2 regions of the Paracoccus sp. AK26 genome follow, and region 2 is predicted to be linked to the other one. Evidence: riboswitches for the same ligand, from Rfam matches in the RefSeq annotation. Region 2 holds a riboswitch; the other holds the start of a gene.
The links. A riboswitch is a leader RNA that binds a small molecule or an ion and turns the genes downstream of it on or off. The one in region 2 is predicted to bind cobalamin.

Region 1 (10,843 bases), on a different replicon from region 2:
ACGCCATCCTCGATCAGCCCGCCCATCAGGCAACGGTGATCGCCTCTGGAAAACCCGTCAGCATCCGCGGAAGCCTCATCAAGAAGCCGCAAAGGCGAGAGTGTCGAGAAGAGGGAGGCAGGATCCGGCCAAGGCGCACCCATCGGTGGCCACCGTCCGCCACCCTAAAACCTGCTGTTGCGACCCCTCTGCTGCCGCTAACATGGCCTCCAAAAGCTTGGAGACCGCATATGGAACTTATCGCAAAGGCGACCGCGCTTGTGGGTGGCACGGTGGCGCGCCTGCGTCGCATGGGAACGCCCGCACATCAGGCCCTGGGGCCAAGACCGCAGATTCCCGATGCGAAGGCGCAGGGCATCATGACCCTGAAGATGCCGGTCGCCCGGGGCTGGAAGGACGGGCATGTTCCGACCTGCGCAGCCGGCCTCAAGGTCAATGCCTTTGCATCCGGCCTGGACCATCCCCGCTGGATCGAGGTCCTGCCGAACGGCGATGTTCTGGTCGCGGAATCCAAGGAGCAGCCGGGGCCGCCCAAGACCCTGATGGACCATGCCGCGCAGGCGACCATGCGTCGGGCCAAGGCCATCGGGGTCAGCGCCAATCGCGTGTCCTTGCTGCGCGACGCGGATGGAGACGGGGTAGCCGAAATCCGCGAAGCCTTTGTCGAGAACCAGAACCAGCCTTTCGGCATGGCGCTGATCGGGAACAGGTTCTACCTTGGGAATACCGACGGGATCGTTGCCTTCGACTACGCTGCGGGTGCGACGTCCCTGGCCGGGCCGGGGCAGAAGCTGGTCAGCTTCAAGCCGCACGGGCACTGGACGCGCAGCCTGATCGCGTCGCCGGACGGCACCAGGATCTATGCGGGCGTCGGTTCCCTGTCCAACATCGGCGACCAGGGCATGGAGGCGGAAGAAGGCCGCGCGGCAATCTGGGAACTGGATGTTGCCACGGGAAAGGCCCGCATCTTTGCGTCGGGCCTGCGCAATGCCGTGGGCATGGCCTGGGAATCCACGACGGGGACGCTTTGGACGGTCGTGAACGAACGGGACGGCCTGGGGGACGAGACGCCCCCGGATTACCTGACCTCGGTACAGGAGGGGGGCTTCTACGGCTGGCCCTATTCCTATTGGGGATCGACCGTGGACGACAGGGTTCCGCAGGACAAGGCCCTGGTCGCCCGCGCGATCACACCCGATTATGCATTGGGCGGGCACACGGCCTCGCTTGGCTTGTGCTGGATGCCGGCCGGAACCCTGCCGGGCTTCGGCGAGGGCATGGTCATCGGCCAGCACGGATCTTGGAACCGCGCGAAGCTGAGCGGCTACAAGCTGATCTTCGTCCCCTTCGCCAACGGCGCGCCCAGCGGTCCTCCGCGCGACATCCTGACAGGCTTCCTGTCCGGCGATGAAAAGGTCGCCTATGGGCGTCCCGTGGGTGTCGCGATCGGACCGGACCGAAAGTCGCTGCTGATGGCGGATGACGTGGGTGATGTGATCTGGCGCGTCACAGGCGCATAGGAACGGCGTGCGGGGAAACCAGGTCCGCCCTTCCCCGATCATGCCCAAACCCTGCGCCATGACCTTGGGCGGGATGCGAAGCCGTCGCGTCGCCGCCCCAGCGGTCATGCGGCGGATCTTTGACGCATCATGTTCATAATCAACATGAAAATTTCTCCGTTCCCTCTGCGTTGACTTGGGCGCCGCCCTGGCCAATCCTGCGTCCAGATCAAGGTGCCGGGGGAAATCCCCGGGTAAAAGGGAATCCGGCAAGGCCATCGCCAATCCGGAGCTGCCCCCGCAACTGTAGGCGGAGAGCCTGTCCGAATGACCACTGGCGCAGATGTCGCGCCGGGAAGGCCGGACAGGGCTATGACCCGCAAGCCAGGAAACCTGCCTTGGTCATCACCTGTTCCGGCCGCGGTGGGCGCGTCGGAAGCGGCACATCCGCAAGGTGACATCGCCGCCCCATGGCATCCGTCATGGGGCCAGTTGGTTTCACGGCCCCTGTCCCCGGGCCGCTCAGAAGGCATGTCAGGATGAGAGAAGACATCACCTATACCATCAACAGCATTCCGTTCGACGAGGATTACCGCCCATCGGACGGCACGCGCGCCACCACGAATTTTGCCAACCTTGCCAAGGGCGAGGGGCGGCGCGAAAACCTGCGCAACGCCTTTGACATGATCAACAACCGCTTCAACGCCCTAGCCCCTTGGGACAACCCCCACGGCGATCGCTACGCGGTCGAGCTGGAGATCATCTCGGCCCAGGCAAGCCTGGGTCACGGCTCCGATGCCTTCCCGTTGATCGAGATCCTGAAGCCCACCATCCTGGACCGGAAGAACGACCGGCGGATCGACGGGATTCCGGGAAACAACTTCTCGTCCTATGTGCGCGACTATGATTTCAGCATCCTGCTGCCGCGGCACAACAAGGGGCGGCCCGACTTCAGCATACCGGATGATTTCGGGGATCTGCATGGGAAGCTGTTCAGGTGTTTCCTCGATTCTCCTGCCTACAGGATGGCTTTTTCAAAGCCGCCGGTCATCTGCCTTAGCGTTTCAAGCAGCAGGACCTATCACCGGACGGAAAACTGCCATCCCGTCCTGGGCGTCGAATACCGGCAGGACCAGCTTTCCGCGACCGACCGCTATTTCGCGAAGATGGGGTTGCGGGCGCGCTGCTTCATGCCGCCCGGCAGCGTCGCGCCGCTGGCATTCTATTTCACCGGCGATCTGCCTACCGACTATTCGGTCCTGGAATTGATCGGCACCATCAGCACGATGGAAAGCTTCCAGAAGATCTACCGGCCCGAGATCTACAATGCCAATTCCCCTGCCGGACAATGCTACCGTCCAGACCTGACGCATCGGGATCATTCCGTGACCCGGATCGTCTATGATCGGGAAGAACGCAGCCGGCTGGCGATCGAACAGGGACAATACGCCGAGGAGAAATTCATCAAGCCGAACCATGCCATGCTTGCGCAATGGTCCGCCCGACACGCCGCCTGATCAACCCAACATGCAAGGCCATCCAGACATGAACAAATTGCTGCCCACCGCCACTGCCGGAAGTTTGCCGAAACCGTCCTGGCTTGCCCAGCCCGAAACCCTTTGGTCGCCCTGGAAGCTGCAGGGCGAGGAGTTGGTCGAGGGCAAGCAGGATGCCCTTCGCGTGGTGCTGACCGATCAGCAGCAGGCGGGCATCGACATCGTCAGCGACGGCGAACAGACGCGCCAGCATTTCGTCACCACCTTTATCGAGCATCTGGACGGCGTCGATTTCCAGAAGCGCGAAACAGTCAGGATCCGCGACCGCTACGATGCCAGCGTGCCCACCGTCGTGGGCGCCGTGTCCCGCCAGAAGCCCGTGTTCGTCGAGGACGCAAGGTTCCTGCGCGGGCTGACGGACCAGCCGATCAAATGGGCCCTGCCGGGTCCGATGACCATGATCGATACGCTCTACGACGCCCATTACAAGAGCCGCGAAAAGCTGGCCTGGGAATTTGCCAGGATCCTCAACGACGAGGCCAGGGAACTGGAGGCCGCGGGCGTCGACATCGTCCAGTTCGACGAACCGGCCTTCAACGTCTTCTTCGACGAGGTCAACGACTGGGGCATCGCGGCCCTGGAAAGGGCGGCCGAAGGCCTGCGGTGCGAAACCGCCGTCCACATCTGCTATGGATACGGCATCAAGGCCAATACGGACTGGAAGAAGACCCTGGGCGCGGAATGGCGGCAATATGAGGAAGTGTTCCCCAAGCTGCAGAAATCCTCGATCGGGATGGTTTCGCTGGAATGCCAGCATTCCCGCGTTCCGATGGACCTGATCGAACTTCTGCGGGGCAAGAAGGTGATGGTCGGGGCCATCGACGTGGCGACGGAGGTCATCGAGACGCCCGAGGAAGTGGCCGACATCCTGCGCCAGGCCCTTCGCTTCGTGGATGCGGACAAGCTTTACCCTTGCACCAATTGCGGCATGGCGCCCCTGCCCCGCCGCGTGGCGCAAGGAAAGTTGTCCGCCCTCAGCGCCGGTGCCGAGATCGTGCGGCGCGAACTTTCGGCCTGATGAGGAACAGAACCGGGTCGCCTGCGCGGCCCGGCCCACCAGCCGTCGCCTAGTACATGACGGTGTAGAGGGTGATTTCGACCGGCAGGTCGTCTTCGACCTGGGCGCTGCCTCGGGCAAGCAGCCAGCCGTCCGCGCGCTGCAGCTCTGCCACGACCTGCTGGCGCGAAGACATTCTGGTGCCGGGGGGCAGCGGAAGGGCAAGTCTTATCTTGCTTGAACCGCCATCGCTTTCGGCGCTGGCCCGGGCAGCCATGCGTTGCGGGTCAGCCGGCCCTTCAAGATAGACGGCCAACCGGCCCTTCGGGATGGCCTCGCCGCCCTCGAAGCCGATCGTGATGGCGATCTCGCTGGAATGCGGGCTGTTGGCCAGGGCGCCGAATGCCACCGCCGCAGTTGCGGCGCCCAGCAATATCCCCCGTCGATCTGCAAGCCGCTTCATCCTGTCTTCCTTGTGCTTGCGGACCGGGGCGCGGTTCTGCGCCCCGGTCCAGGCGTCATCCGACGATATAGAAGTCTTCGGCCGACAGGTTCAGGCCCGAATCCAGCCGTGCGAAGCGGATCGCGTCGTTTTGGCCCGCACCGTCGGCGTCAAAGGACAGGAAGCCGTCGTTGCGGTCGTAAAGGATGCGGTCGTCGGCATCCCGCGCGGCACCGTCCGGACTGCTGCGGAACGCCCCGAAGGCCAGTTCGCCCAACTCGCCGATCCCTTCGAACACGTCCCTGGCCAGCAGGATCAGGTCGTCGGCCAGGTCGAAATCCCGGATCCGGTCGATATTGCCGTCGCCAAGCTCGGTCGAGAAGCGGAAGCTGTCCTCGCCCGCGCCGCCGATCAGCACGTCCGCGGCCAGCCCGCCGTCCAGAAGATCGCTGCCAGCCCCGCCGCGCAGCGTGTCCTGGCCTGCCTCGCCAGGCTGGACCGGCTCGGGCGGGAACTCGACCGAGACGTTCAGCTTGTAGGTCGAGCCTTCGGGAACGGAATCCGACCAGCCGTCGCCCGGGGCGTCGGGTGACCAGCTTCCTTCGACGATGTAGTAGCTGCCGGTCTCCTCGACGGTGAAGACGGTCGAGGAATCGCGGTTGCTGTTCGAGCCGGGATCGCCGCCGCCGTCGTCATTCTGGGCGACGATGTTGCCCTCGGCGTCCAGCAGCCTGACCCAGCTGTCATGGACATTGGGATCGGCGATACCGTCGATGTCGATGGTGATCAGCGTTCCCGCCGCCAGGTCGATGCGGTAATAGCCGCCCTCGCCGGTGCCGGTGGCATTGACGGTTGTATGCAGGACCGTGGTCGAATCGAAGATGTCCGGGTCGGCTGCCAGCGAGAAGTTGTTCGAAATATCGAAGGCGGTCTCGATGGAATTGTTCGTCGCATCCGCCCCTAGCGTGGCATAGCCGCTGCCCAGGCCGGGGCGCGGCACGGCCTCGCCTTGATCGGCGAAGTCGCCCAGCAGGGTGTCATCGCCGCGTCCGCCCCGAAGATCGTCGTCGCCCCCTTGGCCGGTCAGCACATTGGCGCCGGCATTGCCTTGCAGGCGGTCGCCCAGGCCCGAGCCCGAGACATTCTCGATCGACACGAAGCTGTCGCCTTCGGACCCGCCAAGGCCCAGCCCGACGCGGACGCCGGTCGTGGCATAGGCGTAATCCGCCGTGTCGCGTCCCGCCCCGCCCATCAGCGTGTCGCGGCCTTCGCCGCCCGACAGGGTGTCGTCGCCTGCCCCGCCGGACAGTTCGTTGGCCGCGTCATTGCCGTTGATGTGGTCGTCGAAACGCGATCCGACCGCGTTCTCGAACTCGGCCAGGATGTCGTGGCGGATGACCGTGCCGCGCCCGACGATCTGGACGGGGCCGTCGGCATCGCCGCCACGGGCCGATCCGTCGGCCAGGTCGATCCTGACGGCCGCCGAACTGCCCGCATAGACGACCGTGTCGATCCCTTCCCCGCCGTTCAGGTAATCCTGGCCCGCGCCGCCGATCACCGTGTCGTCGCCGCCTTCGCCATAGATGATGTCGCCGTCATTGCCGCCGTCCAGCAGGTCGTTCCCGTCGCGACCGTTGAAATAGTCGCCGCCGCCCTGGCCGCGGAAATGGTTCGCCGCGCCCGTGCCGACAAAGCGGTCGATCCGGTCATCCGATCCGATGAGGTTTTCAATGCTGTAGAAGGTGTCGCCCGAGGCTGTGCCGCCGCTGGCGACATTGGTTTCCAGGTTGACCAGCAACTGGAAGGGGCTTTCACGGCTGAAATCGACCGTATCGCTGCCGGCGCCGCCCCGGAAGACGTCGACCCCGTCCTGGCCCATCATCAGGTCGTCGCCGTTGCCGCCGTCCAGCGTGTCGTCGCCCGCGCCGCCGAAGATGGTGTCGTCGCCGTTCCCGCCGTAAAGCGCGTCGTCGCCGTCGTCGCTTTCGGTCTGGTCCTCAAGATCGGCGACGGCGATCGTGTTGTTGATGTCGCGGCTGGCCAGCGAATCCCGCCCGCCGACGATCAGGTCGTCGCCGCCCAGGCCGAAGATCGTGTTGCCGCCGGCACCACCGTCCAGCGAGTTGTCGGCCCCATCGCCCAGAAGGACGCTGGCAAGGGGCGTGCCGCCGCTGCCCGCGGGATCGCCCTCGGCGTCATAGCCCGGGCCTTCGGTCGTGCCACCGGAATAGATGATGTTCTCGACATTGGCGACCTCGCCCAGGTCAAGGCCTTCCGCCAGGACGATGATCGTGTCGTCGCCGCCATCGGCTTCCTCGCGCACCAGGTCATCGGCGGAATCGACGAAATAGATGTCGTTCCCGCCGTTCCCGGCCATCCGGTCGCCGCCGCCGCGACCGTCAAGGACGTTGGCGCCGTCATTGCCGATCAGGATGTCGGCATGGCGGCTGCCGATGCCGTTCTCGACATAGTATTCGGTCTGGTCTGCATTGTGGCCGGCGAAGATCGAGACGTTGTTGCTGTGCCCGTTCACGCTGGAGAACTGCCCCGCGCGCAGGTCCAGGATCGTGCCCGCCGTGGACCCCGAAAAGTCGATCGTGTCATTGCCGCCGGTGTCGTGGATGACAAAGCCGATGTCGCGCTGCATCCCGGTCGAGGTCAGCTCGTATCCATAGACGGTGGCGTTGAAGCCATAGACATCGTCGCCGGTGTTCAGGTCGATGGTCTGGTAGGTTCGCTGCCCGTTCGCATCGACGGTCGAGAAGAACCGCCGGATGATGGCCTCGATATCGGCCATCAGCGGCGTCGAGGCCGACCAGCGGCTTTCCTCGCCCACGTCGATCCCGTCGAAATAGGACATGACGCTGTATTGCTGGCGGTCATAGATCCAGGTGGCGTTGTTCAGATAGTTGATCTGCACGCCCCCGGGGCCGCTGTAGTTGTAGAGGCCGGGGTGGTTCAGGCCGAACTCGTGCCCGAATTCGTGGACAAAGGAATCGAACACATAGCCGCCGATATCGGTCAGGTCCGGTTCCGTGTCATGGAACCGCTGGCCGATGCTGACATAGCGGTTGCTGGAAAAGGCGCTGCCGTCGCTGGGCTCGCCCAGTTCGGGGCTGACCACCTGCATCCAGTCGGTGTTGCGATCAAAGGGCGCGTCGTCGACGATCTCGAACCGCAGGGGCGTAACCGAGGACCAGGTCGACAGGGCGCCGATGGCCGCCGCCTTGTAGTCGGGATGGTTGTTCAGTTCATGCAGGTTGATGCGCAGCGGCTCGGCCGCGATGGCGGGTGTCAGGCTGCGGTTCAGCGCGCCCAGATAATCCAGGAAGGCTTCGTAATCCTCGCTTTTTCCGAAGGGATTGTCCGGCGTCTGGTCGTTGACCCACCATTCTTCACCGTTCTGGATCGAAGTCGGCATGATCTGGCTCTCCCTGTTCATCAACTATTGGTGGTTAATTCTGCGTGGCCCGAAGGCCTTTGGATTTCGCCGCGACTTGCACATCCTGCAGGAAGCGGCGGTCATCACGGTTGATGATGGTCCCCGGACCACAACCTGTCCACGATTCAAGACGCGGGAATGGACGGACCTAATATGTTTGATATCAGTTGGTTATGATGATGGTGATATGGGAAGGGCGGAATCCTGCCTGCGGACGGGCCGTTGTCGGCGGTCTTCTTCTCATGCAAAGATTAACGGGAACAAAGCGCGATTCCAGAAACAGATACGCAGGCATTCCTCAACCAAGGCGAGAAAGACCGGGATTGTCATGGGTAAGTCACACTGACCTTGATTCCTGCCTTCAGTTCGGTCATGACCCTTTGGTCATGGTCCGATGCTAGTGGAGCAGCCTGCACAAGCGGGTGTATGCCTAAATAATGCGCACCGCGAATCCCCCCGGGACACAAACGCGGTCACAAGTTCAACAGAGAGCGAAAGGAACTATTCGCATGAAACTTCTGTCGCACGGCCTTCTGGCCGTCTCGGCGTTGGCGCTGACCACCGCCTTTGCCGAAGCAAAGACCTTCGTCTATTGCTCGGAAGCCTCGCCCGAGGGCTTCGATCCCTCGCCTTATACGGCGGGCACCACCTTCGACGCATCGGGCCATCCGATCTACAACCGCCTGACCGAGTTCAAGAAGGGCACGACCGAGGTCGAGCCGGGCCTGGCCGAAAGCTGGGAAGTGTCCGAGGACGGGACGGAATACACCTTCAAGCTGCGCCAGGGCGTCAAGTTCCATTCGAACGACCGCTTCACGCCCACCCGCGACTTCAACGCCGATGACGTGATCTTCTCGTTCCAGCGGCAGGGCGATCCGAACCACCCGTGGCACCAGTATATCCCGGGCATCACCTATGAATACTATACCTCGATGGACATGCCGAACCTGGTGAAGTCCATCGAGAAGGTCGACGACTATACCGTCAAGATCACGCTGAACCGGCCGGAAGCGCCGTTCCTGGCCAATATCGCGATGCCCTTCGCATCCATCGTGTCCAAGGAATATGCCGACACGCTGGAAGCGGCGGGTGCGCAGGCCGACCTGAACAACCTGCCGATCGGCACGGGCCCGTTCCGCTTCGTGGCCTATCAGAAGGACGCGGTGATCCGCTATCAGAAGAACGCCGACTATTGGGGCGAGGCACCCAAGATCGACGACCTGATCTTCGCGATCACGCCCGATCCCTCGGTCCGGCTGCAAAAGCTGAAGGCCGGCGAATGCCACCTGATGCCCTATCCCTCGCCCGCCGACCTGGAATCGATCCGGGCCGACGACAGCCTGAAGCTGGACGAACAGCCGGGCCTGAACGTGGGCTATCTGGCCTATAACACCACGGTTGCGCCCTTCGACAATCCGAAGGTCCGCAAGGCGCTGAACATGGCCATCAACAAGGAAGCCATCATCGACGGGGTGTTCCAGGGCGCGGCGGAACCTGCCAAGAACCCGATCCCGCCGACCATGTGGTCCTATAACGACGCGGTCCAGGACGACCCCTACGATCCCGAAGCCGCCAAGGCCATGCTGGAGGCCGAAGGCGTCACGGACCTGTCGATGAACATCTGGGCGATGCCCGTGCAGCGGCCCTACATGCCCAATGCCCGCCGCACCGCGGAACTGATGCAGGAAGACCTGTCCAAGGTCGGTGTCAATGCGCAGATCGTGTCCTATGAATGGGGCGAATACCTGCAGAAGTCGATGGAGGCCGGGCGCGACGGCGCGGTGATCCTGGGCTGGACCGGCGACAATGGCGATCCCGACAACTTCCTGTCGGTGCTGCTGTCCTGCGATTCCGCCAAGGAAGGCGGCGCGAACCGCGCCTTCTGGTGCAACGAGGAATTCTCGGACCTGCTGCAGCAGGCCAAGGTGACCTCGGACCAGGCGGAACGCACGAAGCTCTATGAACAGGCCCAGGTGATCTTCAAGGACCAGGCGCCCTGGCTGACCATCGCGCATTCGACCCAGTATGTGCCGATGCGGTCCGAGGTGACGGGCTTCGTCATGAGCCCCTTGGGTGACTTTACCTTCGAAACCGTGGATCTGGCCGAATAAGCCTGCCTCACATCGTCTGACAAACGAACGCGCGGGCCAGACTGCCCGCGCGTTCCCCAAGGGACAAGGCACATGGTCCGCTTCCTTCTTTCCAAACTGCTGTATCTGGTCCCGACCTTCCTGGGGATCACGATTGTCGCCTTCAGCTTTGTCCGCATCCTGCCGGGCGACCCGGTGCTGCTGATGGCGGGCGAACGCGGCGTGTCGCCCGAACGCCATGCCGAACTCAGCGCGCAGCTGGGCTTCGACAAGCCGATCGTGATGCAGTATTTCGATTTCCTCGGGCGCCTGCTGCAGGGCGACCTGGGCAATTCGCTTGTCACCAAAAGGCCCGTCCTTGACGAATTCCTGGCCCTGTTCCCGGCGACGCTGGAACTGGGCCTTTGCGCGATCCTGATCGCCACGCTGATCGGCGTGCCTGTGGGCGTGCTGGCCGCGATCAAGCGCGGAAGCTGGTTCGACCAGGTGTCCATGACCTCGGCCCTTGTGGGCTTTTCCATGCCGATCTTCTGGTGGGGCCTTCTGCTGATCATCTTCTTTTCCGGCTTCCTGGGATGGACGCCGGTGTCGGGGCGGATCAGCCTGATGTATTACTTCCCCGAAGGAACCGGCTTCATGCTGATCGACAGCCTGATGTCGGGGCAGGACGGGGCCTTTGCCTCGGCCGTCAGCCACCTGATCCTGCCGTCGATCGTGCTGGCCACGATCCCGCTGGCGGTGATCGCGCGCCAGACCCGGTCCGCCATGCTGGAGGTGATGGGCGAGGATTATGTCCGCACCGCCCGCGCCAAGGGGA
Region 2 (10,843 bases):
AGCGGGCGGGCACTTCCTGCTAGCATCGATGCCGGACGGGATCGCAGACCGGGACAACCGGCACCCGCCGCCAGCAAAGGCAACCCGAGGAGACAGTTCATGCTAAACCGCATCGTCATTGCGGCCGCCGCCATCATGATGACCGCGCCCCTGGCCGTCGCCGGTCCCATCGATAGCGCCTGCGTCCGGTCCGACCGCGCACGCGGCAACGCGCCCTTGTGCACCTGCATCCAGCAGGTCGCGAACCAGACGCTGTCCAGGTCCGACCAGCGGCGCGCGGCGTCCTTCTTCCGCGACCCGCACGAGGCGCAAGAGGTCCGCATGTCGAAGAGCGACCGCGACAATGCCTTCTGGGCGCGCTACAAGCGGTTCGCATCCCAGGCCGAGGCCTATTGCCGGTAAGCCCTTGCGCATCACCGTCCTGACCGGCGCGGGCATTTCCGCCGAAAGCGGCCTTGCGACCTTTCGCGCCGTCGATGGTCTATGGGAAAGCCACCGGATCGAGGACGTGGCGACGCCCGAAGGCTTCGCCGCCGATCCCGCGCTTGTGCACCGCTTCTACAACATGCGCCGCAAGGACGCAGCCGGGGCGCAGCCCAACGCGGCGCATCTGGCGCTGGCCGATCTGGCCCGGCGCCACGACCTGACGCTTGTCACGCAGAATGTCGACGATTTGCACGAACGCGCGGGCAGCCCCGAGGTGATCCACATGCATGGCTCGCTGTCGGGCGCCCTCTGCGCGGCTTGCGGCCATCGCTGGCCCGCGCCGCCCGTGATGTCGCCCGACGACCCCTGCCCCGCCTGCGCCCGCCCCGCCACCCGGCCCGACATCGTCTGGTTCGGGGAAATGCCCTATCACATGGAGCGCATCTGGGACGCCCTGGAAAGCGCCGACCTGTTCGCGGCGATCGGCACCTCGGGCAATGTCTATCCTGCGGCGGGCTTTGCCCAGCACGCCCGGCGCCAGGGGGTGGAGTGCCTGGAGCTGAACCTTGAAGGCAGCGCCAACGCCCGCGACTTCCACCGCCGCATCACCGGGCCCGCCGGTCGCACGGTCCCGGAATGGGTGGCCTCGCTGGGTTGATTGCCCTTGCCTGATGACGGCCTTGTGAGCTAAGGCGGCGCTGCCTCGGTTCCGGGTCCGTCCCGGTTAAAAGGGAACGCGGTGCGATTCCGCGACTGCCCCCGCAACTGTCAGCGGAGAGCGAGGCCGGATGAACGCCACTGTCCCGCGCGCGGGATGGGAAGGCCCGGCCAAGCTGTGACCCGCAAGTCAGGAGACCTGCCGAACGCGATCACCCTGACGGCGTGCGAGGGGCGCGCCGGAAACGGAAACTTCCGTCGTGGTGGTGTCGCTGTCCGGGGGTGCATTTCCATCGGACGAACCGCATCGCGCCCGGGCCATTCGCACCCCGGGTTTCTGGAAGGATGTCATTCGTGACGCCAAGACCCGTTCTTTTGTCGCTGACTGCGGCCCTTGCCCTGACAACCGCCCTGCCCGCCGCGGCCCAGGACGCGGCATCAAGGCCCTTCGTCCTCGACGACCTGACCCTGACCGCAAACCGCGAACCGACCGAACTCAGCCGCTCGGGCAGTTCGGTGTCTGTGCTAACCGAGGAGGACCTGCAAGACCGGGCCAGCCAGCCCCTGTCGCGCAGCCTGACCAAGCTGCCGGGGGTGACGCTGATCCAGCGGGGGCCGTTGGGGACCACGGGATCTCTGGAAGTTCGTGGCGCGCCTGCCCGTTACGTTCCGGTGGTAATCGACGGAATCGAAGTGTCCGATTCGACCGCCCCGACCCCTTCCTACGATATCGGAGGCCAAATAACGGCAGGCGTTGGCCGTGTTGAACTTCTGCGAGGCGCGCAATCGGCGCTATATGGTTCGCGCGCCATCGCGGGTGTCCTCACCCTCGAATCCCTGCGCCCGACCGAGGACGGCTTGCACCATCACTTCGGGATAGAGGCCGGCAGCTACAACACCCTGACCGCCAGCTATGGCGCGACCCTGCGCCGGAACGATACCGATCTGGCCTTCCAGATCAGCCATATCCGCACCGACGGCTTCTCGGCGCTTGACGAGGCCGACGGCAACTTCGAGGAGGACGGATATGAAGCGACCCGCCTGTCCTTCTATTCTGCGCATCGACTGGATAACGGTGCCACCATCGGCTTCAATGGCTTCTGGGAGGACAGCACCGCCGATATCGACTATTCCAGCGATGCAACCGGCACGCCCGGCGACGACTATTCGGAAAACGAATCTTATGGACTGCGTGGCTTTGCGCAGTTTGCGACCGGCGCGGTAGATCACGACATCGCCCTGACCCGCTACCGCATCGCCCGCGACAGCTACTATAATGGCTTTCCAACGTCCTTTGAGGGGGTCCGCACCAAGGTATCCTGGCAGGGGGCTACCGATATCGGTCAAGGGGTCCGGGCCGTCTTTGGCGCGGATACCGAGAAAGAGGAAGCCGAGGGCAACGGCGATGCCCGCATCAGCGGCGTCTTTGTGGAAACCACCGCAGCCTTGGGCAACCGGATCGACATTACGACCTCGCTGCGCCGCGACGATCATTCGCGCTTTGGCGGCTTTACCTCGGGCCGCGTTGCGGCGGTCTATCGTGCGGATGGCGACCTGCTGTTCCGCGCCGCCATCGGCAACGGCTTCCGTGCGCCGTCGCTGTATCAGCTGTTTGATCCCTTCATTGGCACTGCCACCTTAGAACGCGAAGAAAGCCGCACCCATGAAATTGGTGTCGAAAAGCAATGGGGCGGCAGCCATCTGCGCGCCACGGCCTTTTGGCTGAAGACAGGCAACCTGATCGGGTATGACAACAACGACACTCCATTGGATTTCAGCGACGACTTCTATAATCAAGTGGACGGCATCGCCCGCCGCCGGGGCATTGAGATCGACGGTCGTTATGCCTTCGGCGCACGCCACGCGCTGACGGCAACCTATACCTTCATCGACAACCAGACCAATGTTCCAGACTGGGCCCAGGTCCCCGAACGCGTCCTGAACCTGGGCGCCGAGACCACGTTTGCCACCGGCACCACCGCGGCGATCGACCTGCAGCACGTCGCGGGGCGCGCCGACGACCTCGACGACTTCACCACCGTCGATCTCAGCGTGAGCCACCCCGTCCGCGACAACGCAACCGCATATCTGCGGGTCGAGAACGTCTTCGACGAGGATTACCAGTGGGTCCGGGGCTATGGCACCTCGGGGCGGGCGGTCTATGCGGGGCTGCGTGCGTCGTTCTAGCACCATCCTGGCGGCGGCGGTGGCGATTGCCGCCGCCCTGCCTGTCGGTGCCGCGCCGCAGCGCGTGGTGTCGATGAACCTGTGCAGCGACCAGCTGGCGATGATGCTGGCCGCGCCGGGGCAGCTGCTTTCGGTCAGCAGCCTTGCGCAGGATCCGCGGCTGTCGCCCATGGCGGATGAGGCCGCAGCCTATGTCCCCAACAGCGGGCGGGCCGAGGAAATCTATCTCATGCGCCCCGACCTGGTGATCGCGGGAACCTATACCCCGCCTGCCACACTCTCGATGCTGCGCCGTCTGGGCATCCGGGTCGAGACCCCGCCCCCGGCCGAGGATTTCGACGCCATCCGGACCGAGATCACCCGCATGGGCAGGCTTCTGGGCCGCGAGGAGGCTGCGCGCGACCTGCTGGCCCGCTTTGACGCCGATCTTGCCGCAGCCACCCGCCCCGCGGATCGGGGACGGGCCGCGCTTTATTCGGCGAACGGCTATACCTCGGGCACCAAGACCCTTGCCGGCGCGATCCTTGAGGCAGCGGGATATGACAACATCGCTGCCGATTACGGCATCGCGGTGACGGCCGGCCTGCCGCTGGAATTGCTGGTCATGGCCCGGCCCGACCGCCTTGTCACCGGGACCAACTGGCCTGGCCAGTCGCGCAGCGAGGCGATCCTGAGCCATCCCGCCCTTGCCGCCGCAGCGCCCGTGAAGACGCGGGTCAGGGATCTTTTCTGGACCTGCGGCACACCCTTGGTGACCCGGGCCATCAGGTCGCTGGAATGAAGGCGCTGTTCATCGCCCTGTCGCTGCTGGTCGCAGTGCTGTTCGCGACGTCGCTTCTGACGGGCCCGGCGGGACTGCCGGTTGTGCAGTCGCTGCTGGACCTGGTCTTCGGCGGCGACGGCCCGGTACCCATCGTGATGCGCGAAATCCGCCTGCCGCGCGCGATCCTGGGCCTGGCCGTCGGCGCGGGCCTGGGCCTGACCGGCGCGGCGCTGCAAGGCTATCTGAGGAACCCGCTGGCCGAGCCCGGTCTGCTGGGCATTTCCGGGATGGCGGCCCTTGGGGCGGTGCTGGCGATCCAGACCGGCCTGTCCCTGGTCGCGGTCCTGGCGCTGCCACTGGCGGCCCTGCTGGGCGCGGCGGCGGGCGTGGGCCTGCTGGTCGTGCTGGCGGGGCCGCGCGGCGGATCGGTGACTCTGATCCTGGCGGGTGTCGCCATATCGGCCCTGGCGGGCGCGGGGACGGCCCTGGTGCTGAACCTGTCGCCCAATCCCTATGCCGCGAACGAGATCATCTTCTGGCTGATGGGTTCGCTGGCGGACCGGTCGATGCTGCATGTCTGGCTGGCCCTGCCTCCGATGATCCTTGGGGCCGTGCTGATCCTGTCCACGCAGCGGGCGCTTGACGCCCTGACCCTGGGCGAGGCCGCGGCCCAGGCCCTGGGCCTTGCCGGGCCGTCGCTGCGGTGGCGTCTGGTCGCGGGCACCGCGCTGATCGTCGGGCCGGCCACGGCGGTGGCGGGCGCGATCGGCTTTGTCGGGCTTGTCGTGCCGCATGTCCTGCGCCCCTGGATCGGCGCGCGGCCTTCGGTCCTGCTGCCGGCCTCGGCGCTTGGGGGGGCGGCGCTGCTGCTGGCGGCCGACATCGGCGTGCGGCTGATCGTGCCGGATCGTGACCTGAAGCTGGGCGTGTTGACCGCAATCGTGGGCGCGCCGCTGTTCCTGCACCTGATCTGGAAAACCCGCAGCGGGGGGCGGGTCTGATGGTCCTTGATCTTGCCGGCCTGTCCGTCACCCGCCGCAAGCGACCCGTCCTGCACGGCGTCACCCTGTCCATCGGCAAGGGCGAGTTCGTGGGCCTGATCGGTCCCAACGGCGCAGGAAAGTCGTCGCTGATGGAGGCCATGCTTGGCCTGATCCCCTTCACGGGCCGGTCCTCGCTGGCGCAGATGACGCCTGCGGATCGTGCGCGCCACGCAGCCTATCTGCCCCAGGCCCGAGAGATCGCCTGGCCCGTCAGCGTCGAGGATCTGGTGGCCCTTGGCCGCATCCCCTGGCCCGGCGGCAGGCGCAGCGGCGCCGACCGGGCCGCCATCGACGCCGCCATCGCCCGGATGGGGCTTAATCCGTTCCGCAAACGCACCGCCCTGCGCCTGTCGGGGGGCGAACAGAACCGCGCCCTGATCGCGCGGGCCTTGGCGCAGGACACGCCCCTGCTGATTGCGGACGAACCGATCGCCGGGCTGGATCCGGCCCAGCAGCTTGCCTGCCTGCGCCTGTTCCGCGATCTTGCGGTCGAGGGGCGGACGGTGCTGGCCTCAATCCACGACCTGGGGCTCGCGGCGCGGTTCTGTTCGCGGCTTGTGCTGCTGTCGGGCGGGCATGTGCTGGCCGATGGGCCTGCCGCGGAAGTCCTGCAAGACACTTTGCTGCGTCGCGCCTTTGGCATCGGCGTGCGCCGTGTCGAGACGCCGGACGGTCCCGCGATCCTGCCGGTCTAGCCGAGGGTGGCCAGAACCTCGTCAGTGAGCGCGGCAATTTCATTTCGCGCGGGGCCGCTGCGCGCGCGTTCGATCGCGCCGACGCCCTGGCCCAGCGTTTCCGCGTAAAGCACCCGGTTCGCGACCTGCGTGGCCGCGACATCGGCGCCCAGTTCCGCCGCCTTCTGCGCCACGTCGGCCGACAAGCGGGTGTTGGGCCGGACCCGGTTCATCACCACCAGCACCGGCGCCTTTTCCCGCCGCGCCAGTTCCAGGACGCCTTCGGTGGCCCACAGATCGACATGACTGGTGGCGACCGGCACCAGCACCAGATCGGCCACCCGCAGCGCCGGGCGCAGGTCGCTGTCGATCTTGGGCGGCGTGTCGATGATGACGAAGTCGAACCGCTTCTTCAGCTTTTCCGATTCATAGCTGGCCCCCCAGGCGGACGAGGTTGAGAAATCCATCGCCTCGTCCTCTCCCTGCGCCTGGATCCGTTCGATGAACCAGCGGCCCAGGCTGCCCTGAGGATCGGTGTCGATCAGGGCGACGGAATGCCCCCGCTGATGCAGGCTGACGGCCAGGTTGACGGCAAGCGTGGTCTTGCCCGACCCGCCCTTCTGCTGCGCCACCGTGATGATCCTGCCTGCCATCGCATACTCCTGCCCCGCTTGACGCACCGGAAGGTTAGCGACCGGGCGCCGCCATTGCACGGCCTTTCTGCACCTGCAGCATCAGTCGTCGAAAACGGCCTGGACCTCGTACATCACCGGCTCGAAGCTTTTGCACATGGCATGGATCGCGCGGTTGCGACGGCGCATCTCGTCCTGGCGAAGCATGGCCTGATAATCCTTGCGGTCGCGCCATTGGGAATAGGTGGCGATCCGGGTTTGCGCGTCGTTGAGGTGGATCGCGCCCGACACGAAGCCGGGCTGGCGGCGGATCACCTGGTCCCAGGCATCGGTCAGCAGTTCCAGCACGTCATGGGCGCTGCCCGGCGTCACCTCGAAGGTGGTGATGACGGTCTGGCCGTCGAAATCGCGGCGGATGTCGGGCATGGCTGGCTCTCCTCTGGCTTGCGGGTCCAGCCTAAGGCCGAATCGCGGGCACCGCCAAGCGCGGCCATTGCCGCGCGCGCCGGGATGTGCATGGTCGGCACAAACCAAGGAGCGACGGATGATCCCTGTATTCGACGGCCACAACGACTTCCTGCAACGCGTGGTGGCGTCCGGCCCCAAGGTCTGGCTGGACGGTGACGGCACCGGCCATCTGGACCTGCCGCGCGCCCGGGCAGGCGGACTGGTCGGCGGGTTCTTCGCGATCTGGATCCCAGCGCCCCACGGGCCGAACGACGCGGCCGCCGTGGCGCTGATGGAAAACCCGCCCTTTGCCATGCCCCTGCCGGACCAGATCCCCTTTGCCGAGGCCCTGCCCCATGCCTTTGCCCAGGCCGCGGCGCTGAAGGCCTTGGAACGCACCGGCACGCTGGACATCGTCACCTCGGCCCGCGGCATCCGCGAAACCATTGCCGCAGGCCGCATTGCCGCAATCATGCACATGGAGGGGGCCGAGGCGATCGCCGACATGGATGCCCTGCACCTTTGGCACGCGGCGGGGCTGCGGTCGCTGGGTCCGGTCTGGTCACGGCCCACGGCCTATGGCCACGGCGTTCCCTTCGCCTTTCCGTCCTCGCCCGATACCGGCGCGGGGCTGACGGATGCAGGCAAGACGCTGGTCCGGGAATGCAACAGCCTGCGGATCATGCTGGATCTGTCCCACCTGAACGAGGCAGGGTTCGACGATGTGGCGCGCCTGTCCGATGCGCCCCTGGTTGCAAGCCACAGTTGCGTCCACCGGGTCAGCGAAAGCAGCCGCAACCTCACCGACCGGCAGTTGCGCGTGATCGCCGAAAGCCGCGGCCTGGTCGGCCTGAACTTCGCGTCCAGCTTCCTGCGCGAAGACGGCCGCCGCCTGCCGCTGGAGGGTCTTGGCACGATGCTGCGCCACCTCGATCACCTGCTGGCGATCCTGGGCGAGGATGGCGTGGCGCTCGGCTCGGACTTCGACGGGGCACTGATGCCGCGCGATCTGCCTGACGCGGCCGCCCTTCCCGCGCTGATCGGCGCGATGCAGGCGCATGGCTATGGAGAGGCACTGATCCGCAAGATCGCCAGCGAGAACTGGATCAACCTGCTGGAGCGGACCTGGGGCGACTGATCGCCCCTTTCGCTTCGGTCGGAACATCCCCCAAGTCGCCGGCCCAGGAACCGGTCGGCGACGGGCTAGCCGCCGGCCCTTGCGGCAGGCAATTACCCTATTCGGTCGACGTCTGCACGTCAGTGGCAGGTGTTGCCTGGGCCACCGCGATCATCTGCGCCAGTTCGGGATCGGCGTTGAGGTCGGCCAGGGCAAAGCTGCCGGTCACGTCCTCGGGCGACAGCTTGATGTTCTTCACCACCTGCGGGCCGGGCGCGGCGGGACCATAGGTCTGGCCGCTGACCGCGAAGTAAACCGCGCCCGAATTGCCGGTGCGCAGCAGCGGCGGTTCCTCGAGCGAAGGCAGCGTGAATCGTTCGCCCGCATCCATGATTTTTTCCAGCAGCACCGTCCCATCGGCCGAGGTGACGCGCACCCAGGCCGGACGCGCCGCCAGCAGTTCCAGGGCGGGCGCGTCGGGAGCAACGGTGATGGCGGCGGCCGTGACCTGCTCGGGCATGGGCGGGCCGAACGGGACCGCTCCGGCCTCGGCCAGGGCACGCTGGATCGCGGTCGCGGCTTCGGGGACAGCCTGGGCCAGGGCCGTATCCTCGGGTCCGGCGGCGGGGGTCAGACCGGGATCGATGGCGGCGATCGGTCCGTCGCGCGCCGTCAGGACGGGGGCTTCCAGAACCTGCGGGCGGTAAAGGCGGTCAAGCCCCTCGGGCTGCGGCAGGGCTCGGGCAAGGTCCGTCGTCTCCGTCATGTCCAGGGGCGGCTCGGACACATTCGCGCCTGCGACCGGATCAAGCGCGGTGACCACGCCAGGCGCATTCTCGCCCGGCGTCAGCGTCACGCGCTGAACCTCTTGCAGGACCGCCCAGCCACCATAGCCCAGGCCGCAGATCAGCGCGATCAGGACCAGCAGGGCGCCGATCGCGCGGGGTTCGATATCGGACCAGAAGCTTTCCTGCTGCGGAATGAACAGGGCCTTGGGATTTGCCAGGGCCTCGACCGGGTCGGACGGCCGTCGCGCGGGCTTTGGCCCGGCAGCCGCCTGGGCCATGCCATGCGTCGGCTGGAAACCGGATTCCAGGCAGAAGCGGCGAAACGTCCAGTCGGGATCCATGCCCAGGTAACGGGCATAGGACCGCACATAGCCCGACACGAAGCTGGGCGTGTCAAAGGCGGTGATGTCGCAATTCTCGATCGCTGCAACATAGGACGCACGGATGCGCAATTCGCGCTGCACGTCCAGCAGCGACTTGCCCAAGGTCGCCCGCTCGCCCCGCATGAGATCGCCGAGGCGCGTGTCATCGTCGAGGAAATGATGCACTTCCTCCACCTGCGAAATCTCCTCTGCCGGGTTCTCAGCCCGCAGCCTGCTCATTTTCTGTCTGCCTCATCGCCCGATGCCAGATACCGTCCGAATCGAACGATATCTTTTGTTCTTTAACGCGAGCTTATCACGCAGGCGAGAGCAGTTCACCCGTGGAATGTGTCAGGCGCTCATTTCCTGACGGTTGAGCGCACAATGTGACCACAACCTGTCCATTGCCTTGACCAGATGGTCGATCTGGCGGGGCGCGTGGACCGGCGACGGGGTGAAGCGCAGCCGTTCCGTGCCGCGGGGGACGGTCGGGAAGTTGATCGGCTGGACATAGATGCCATAGTCGCGCAGCAGCATGTCGGACAGCATCTTGCAATGGACCGGGTGGCCCACATGGACCGGCACGATATGGCTGCCATGGTCGATGATCGGCATCCCCAGCGACTTCAGCCGCATCTTCAGGATCCGCGCATGAAGCTGCTGGGCGTCGCGCAGATGCTGGCCCTCAGCGCCCTTCAGGAAGGCGATCGAGGCCGCGGCCCCCGCCGCGATCGTGGGCGAAAGCGAGGTCGTGAAGATGAAGCCCGGCGCATAGGACCGGATCGCGTCGCACATCTTGGCCGAGGCCGCGATATAGCCGCCGAAGACCCCGAAGGCCTTGCCCAGCGTGCCGTTGAAGATGTCGATGCGGTCCATCAGCCCGTCGCGTTCGGCCACGCCCGCGCCACGGGGGCCATACATGCCGACGGCATGAACCTCGTCCAGATAGGTCAGGGCGTTGAATTCGTCCGCAAGGTCGCAGATCGCGGCGATCGGGCCGAAGTCGCCATCCATCGAATAGATCGATTCAAAGGCGATCAGCTTGGGGGCCATGGGATCGTCGGCGGCCAGCAACTGGCGCAGATGGGCCACGTCATTGTGGCGGAAGATGCGCTTGGCGCCGTCGAACCGCTTGATCCCCTCGATCATCGAGGCGTGGTTCAGTTCGTCCGAATAGATGATCAGACCGGGAAACAGCTTGCGCAGCGTGGACAGCGTCGCGTCGTTGGCAATGTAGGCACTGGAAAAGACCAGGGCCGCCTCCTTCGCGTGCAGGTCGGCCAGCTCGGCCTCGAGCCGCTTGTGATAGACGGTGGTGCCGGAAATGTTGCGCGTTCCGCCGGACCCTGCCCCCACCGCGTCCAGGGCCTCGTGCATCGCGTCAAGGACTGCCGGATGCTGCCCCATGCCCAGGTAGTCGTTGCCGCACCAGACAGTGATGTCCTGCTTTTCGCCATCGGGGCGCGTCCAGACAGCTTGCGGAAACTGGCCCTTCACCCGCTCGATGTCGATGAAGGTCCGGTAACGGCCTTCCTCATGCAGCCGGCCGATAGCCTGGTCCAGGGCGGCATCATAATTCATTGCGGGCGTTCCCTTGCATAGCTGGCTGGGGGCAATCATTGTCAGATCGCGCGCGGTCCGACGTTGATACATGTCAAATGACAGGGATGACAGGTTAAAATTGTCGCATGTCGACCAAAGGACCATCCTCAATACTTAGAAAACGACTCGGGAAAACAAAGGGCAA

Region 1: it holds a riboswitch for cobalamin, as region 2 does, so the genes downstream of both, FIU66_RS14200 (DUF1852 domain-containing protein) here and FIU66_RS10405 (TonB-dependent siderophore receptor) in region 2, are expected to answer to the same signal.

What each region holds. Positions count from the first base shown of each region.
Region 1 covers NZ_CP041042.1:59,270-70,112, forward strand. The annotation lists gene FIU66_RS14195 (sorbosone dehydrogenase family protein) at 231-1,520, shown strand; cobalamin riboswitch at 1,715-1,915, shown strand; gene FIU66_RS14200 (DUF1852 domain-containing protein) at 2,039-3,016, shown strand; gene FIU66_RS14205 (methionine synthase) at 3,045-4,073, shown strand; gene FIU66_RS14210 (hypothetical protein) at 4,123-4,515, opposite strand; gene FIU66_RS14215 (M10 family metallopeptidase C-terminal domain-containing protein) at 4,571-7,915, opposite strand; gene FIU66_RS14220 (ABC transporter substrate-binding protein) at 8,446-10,047, shown strand; gene FIU66_RS14225 (ABC transporter permease subunit) at 10,120-10,843, shown strand, end outside.
Region 2 covers NZ_CP041041.1:2,103,358-2,114,200, forward strand. The annotation lists gene FIU66_RS10395 (hypothetical protein) at 100-402, shown strand; gene FIU66_RS10400 (NAD-dependent deacylase) at 407-1,084, shown strand; cobalamin riboswitch at 1,114-1,305, shown strand; gene FIU66_RS10405 (TonB-dependent siderophore receptor) at 1,438-3,270, shown strand; gene FIU66_RS10410 (ABC transporter substrate-binding protein) at 3,257-4,051, shown strand; gene FIU66_RS10415 (iron ABC transporter permease) at 4,048-5,034, shown strand; gene FIU66_RS10420 (ABC transporter ATP-binding protein) at 5,031-5,771, shown strand; gene parA (ParA family partition ATPase) at 5,768-6,403, opposite strand; gene FIU66_RS10430 (antibiotic biosynthesis monooxygenase) at 6,485-6,808, opposite strand; gene FIU66_RS10435 (dipeptidase) at 6,927-7,967, shown strand; gene FIU66_RS10440 (helix-turn-helix domain-containing protein) at 8,065-9,336, opposite strand; gene hemA (5-aminolevulinate synthase) at 9,448-10,677, opposite strand.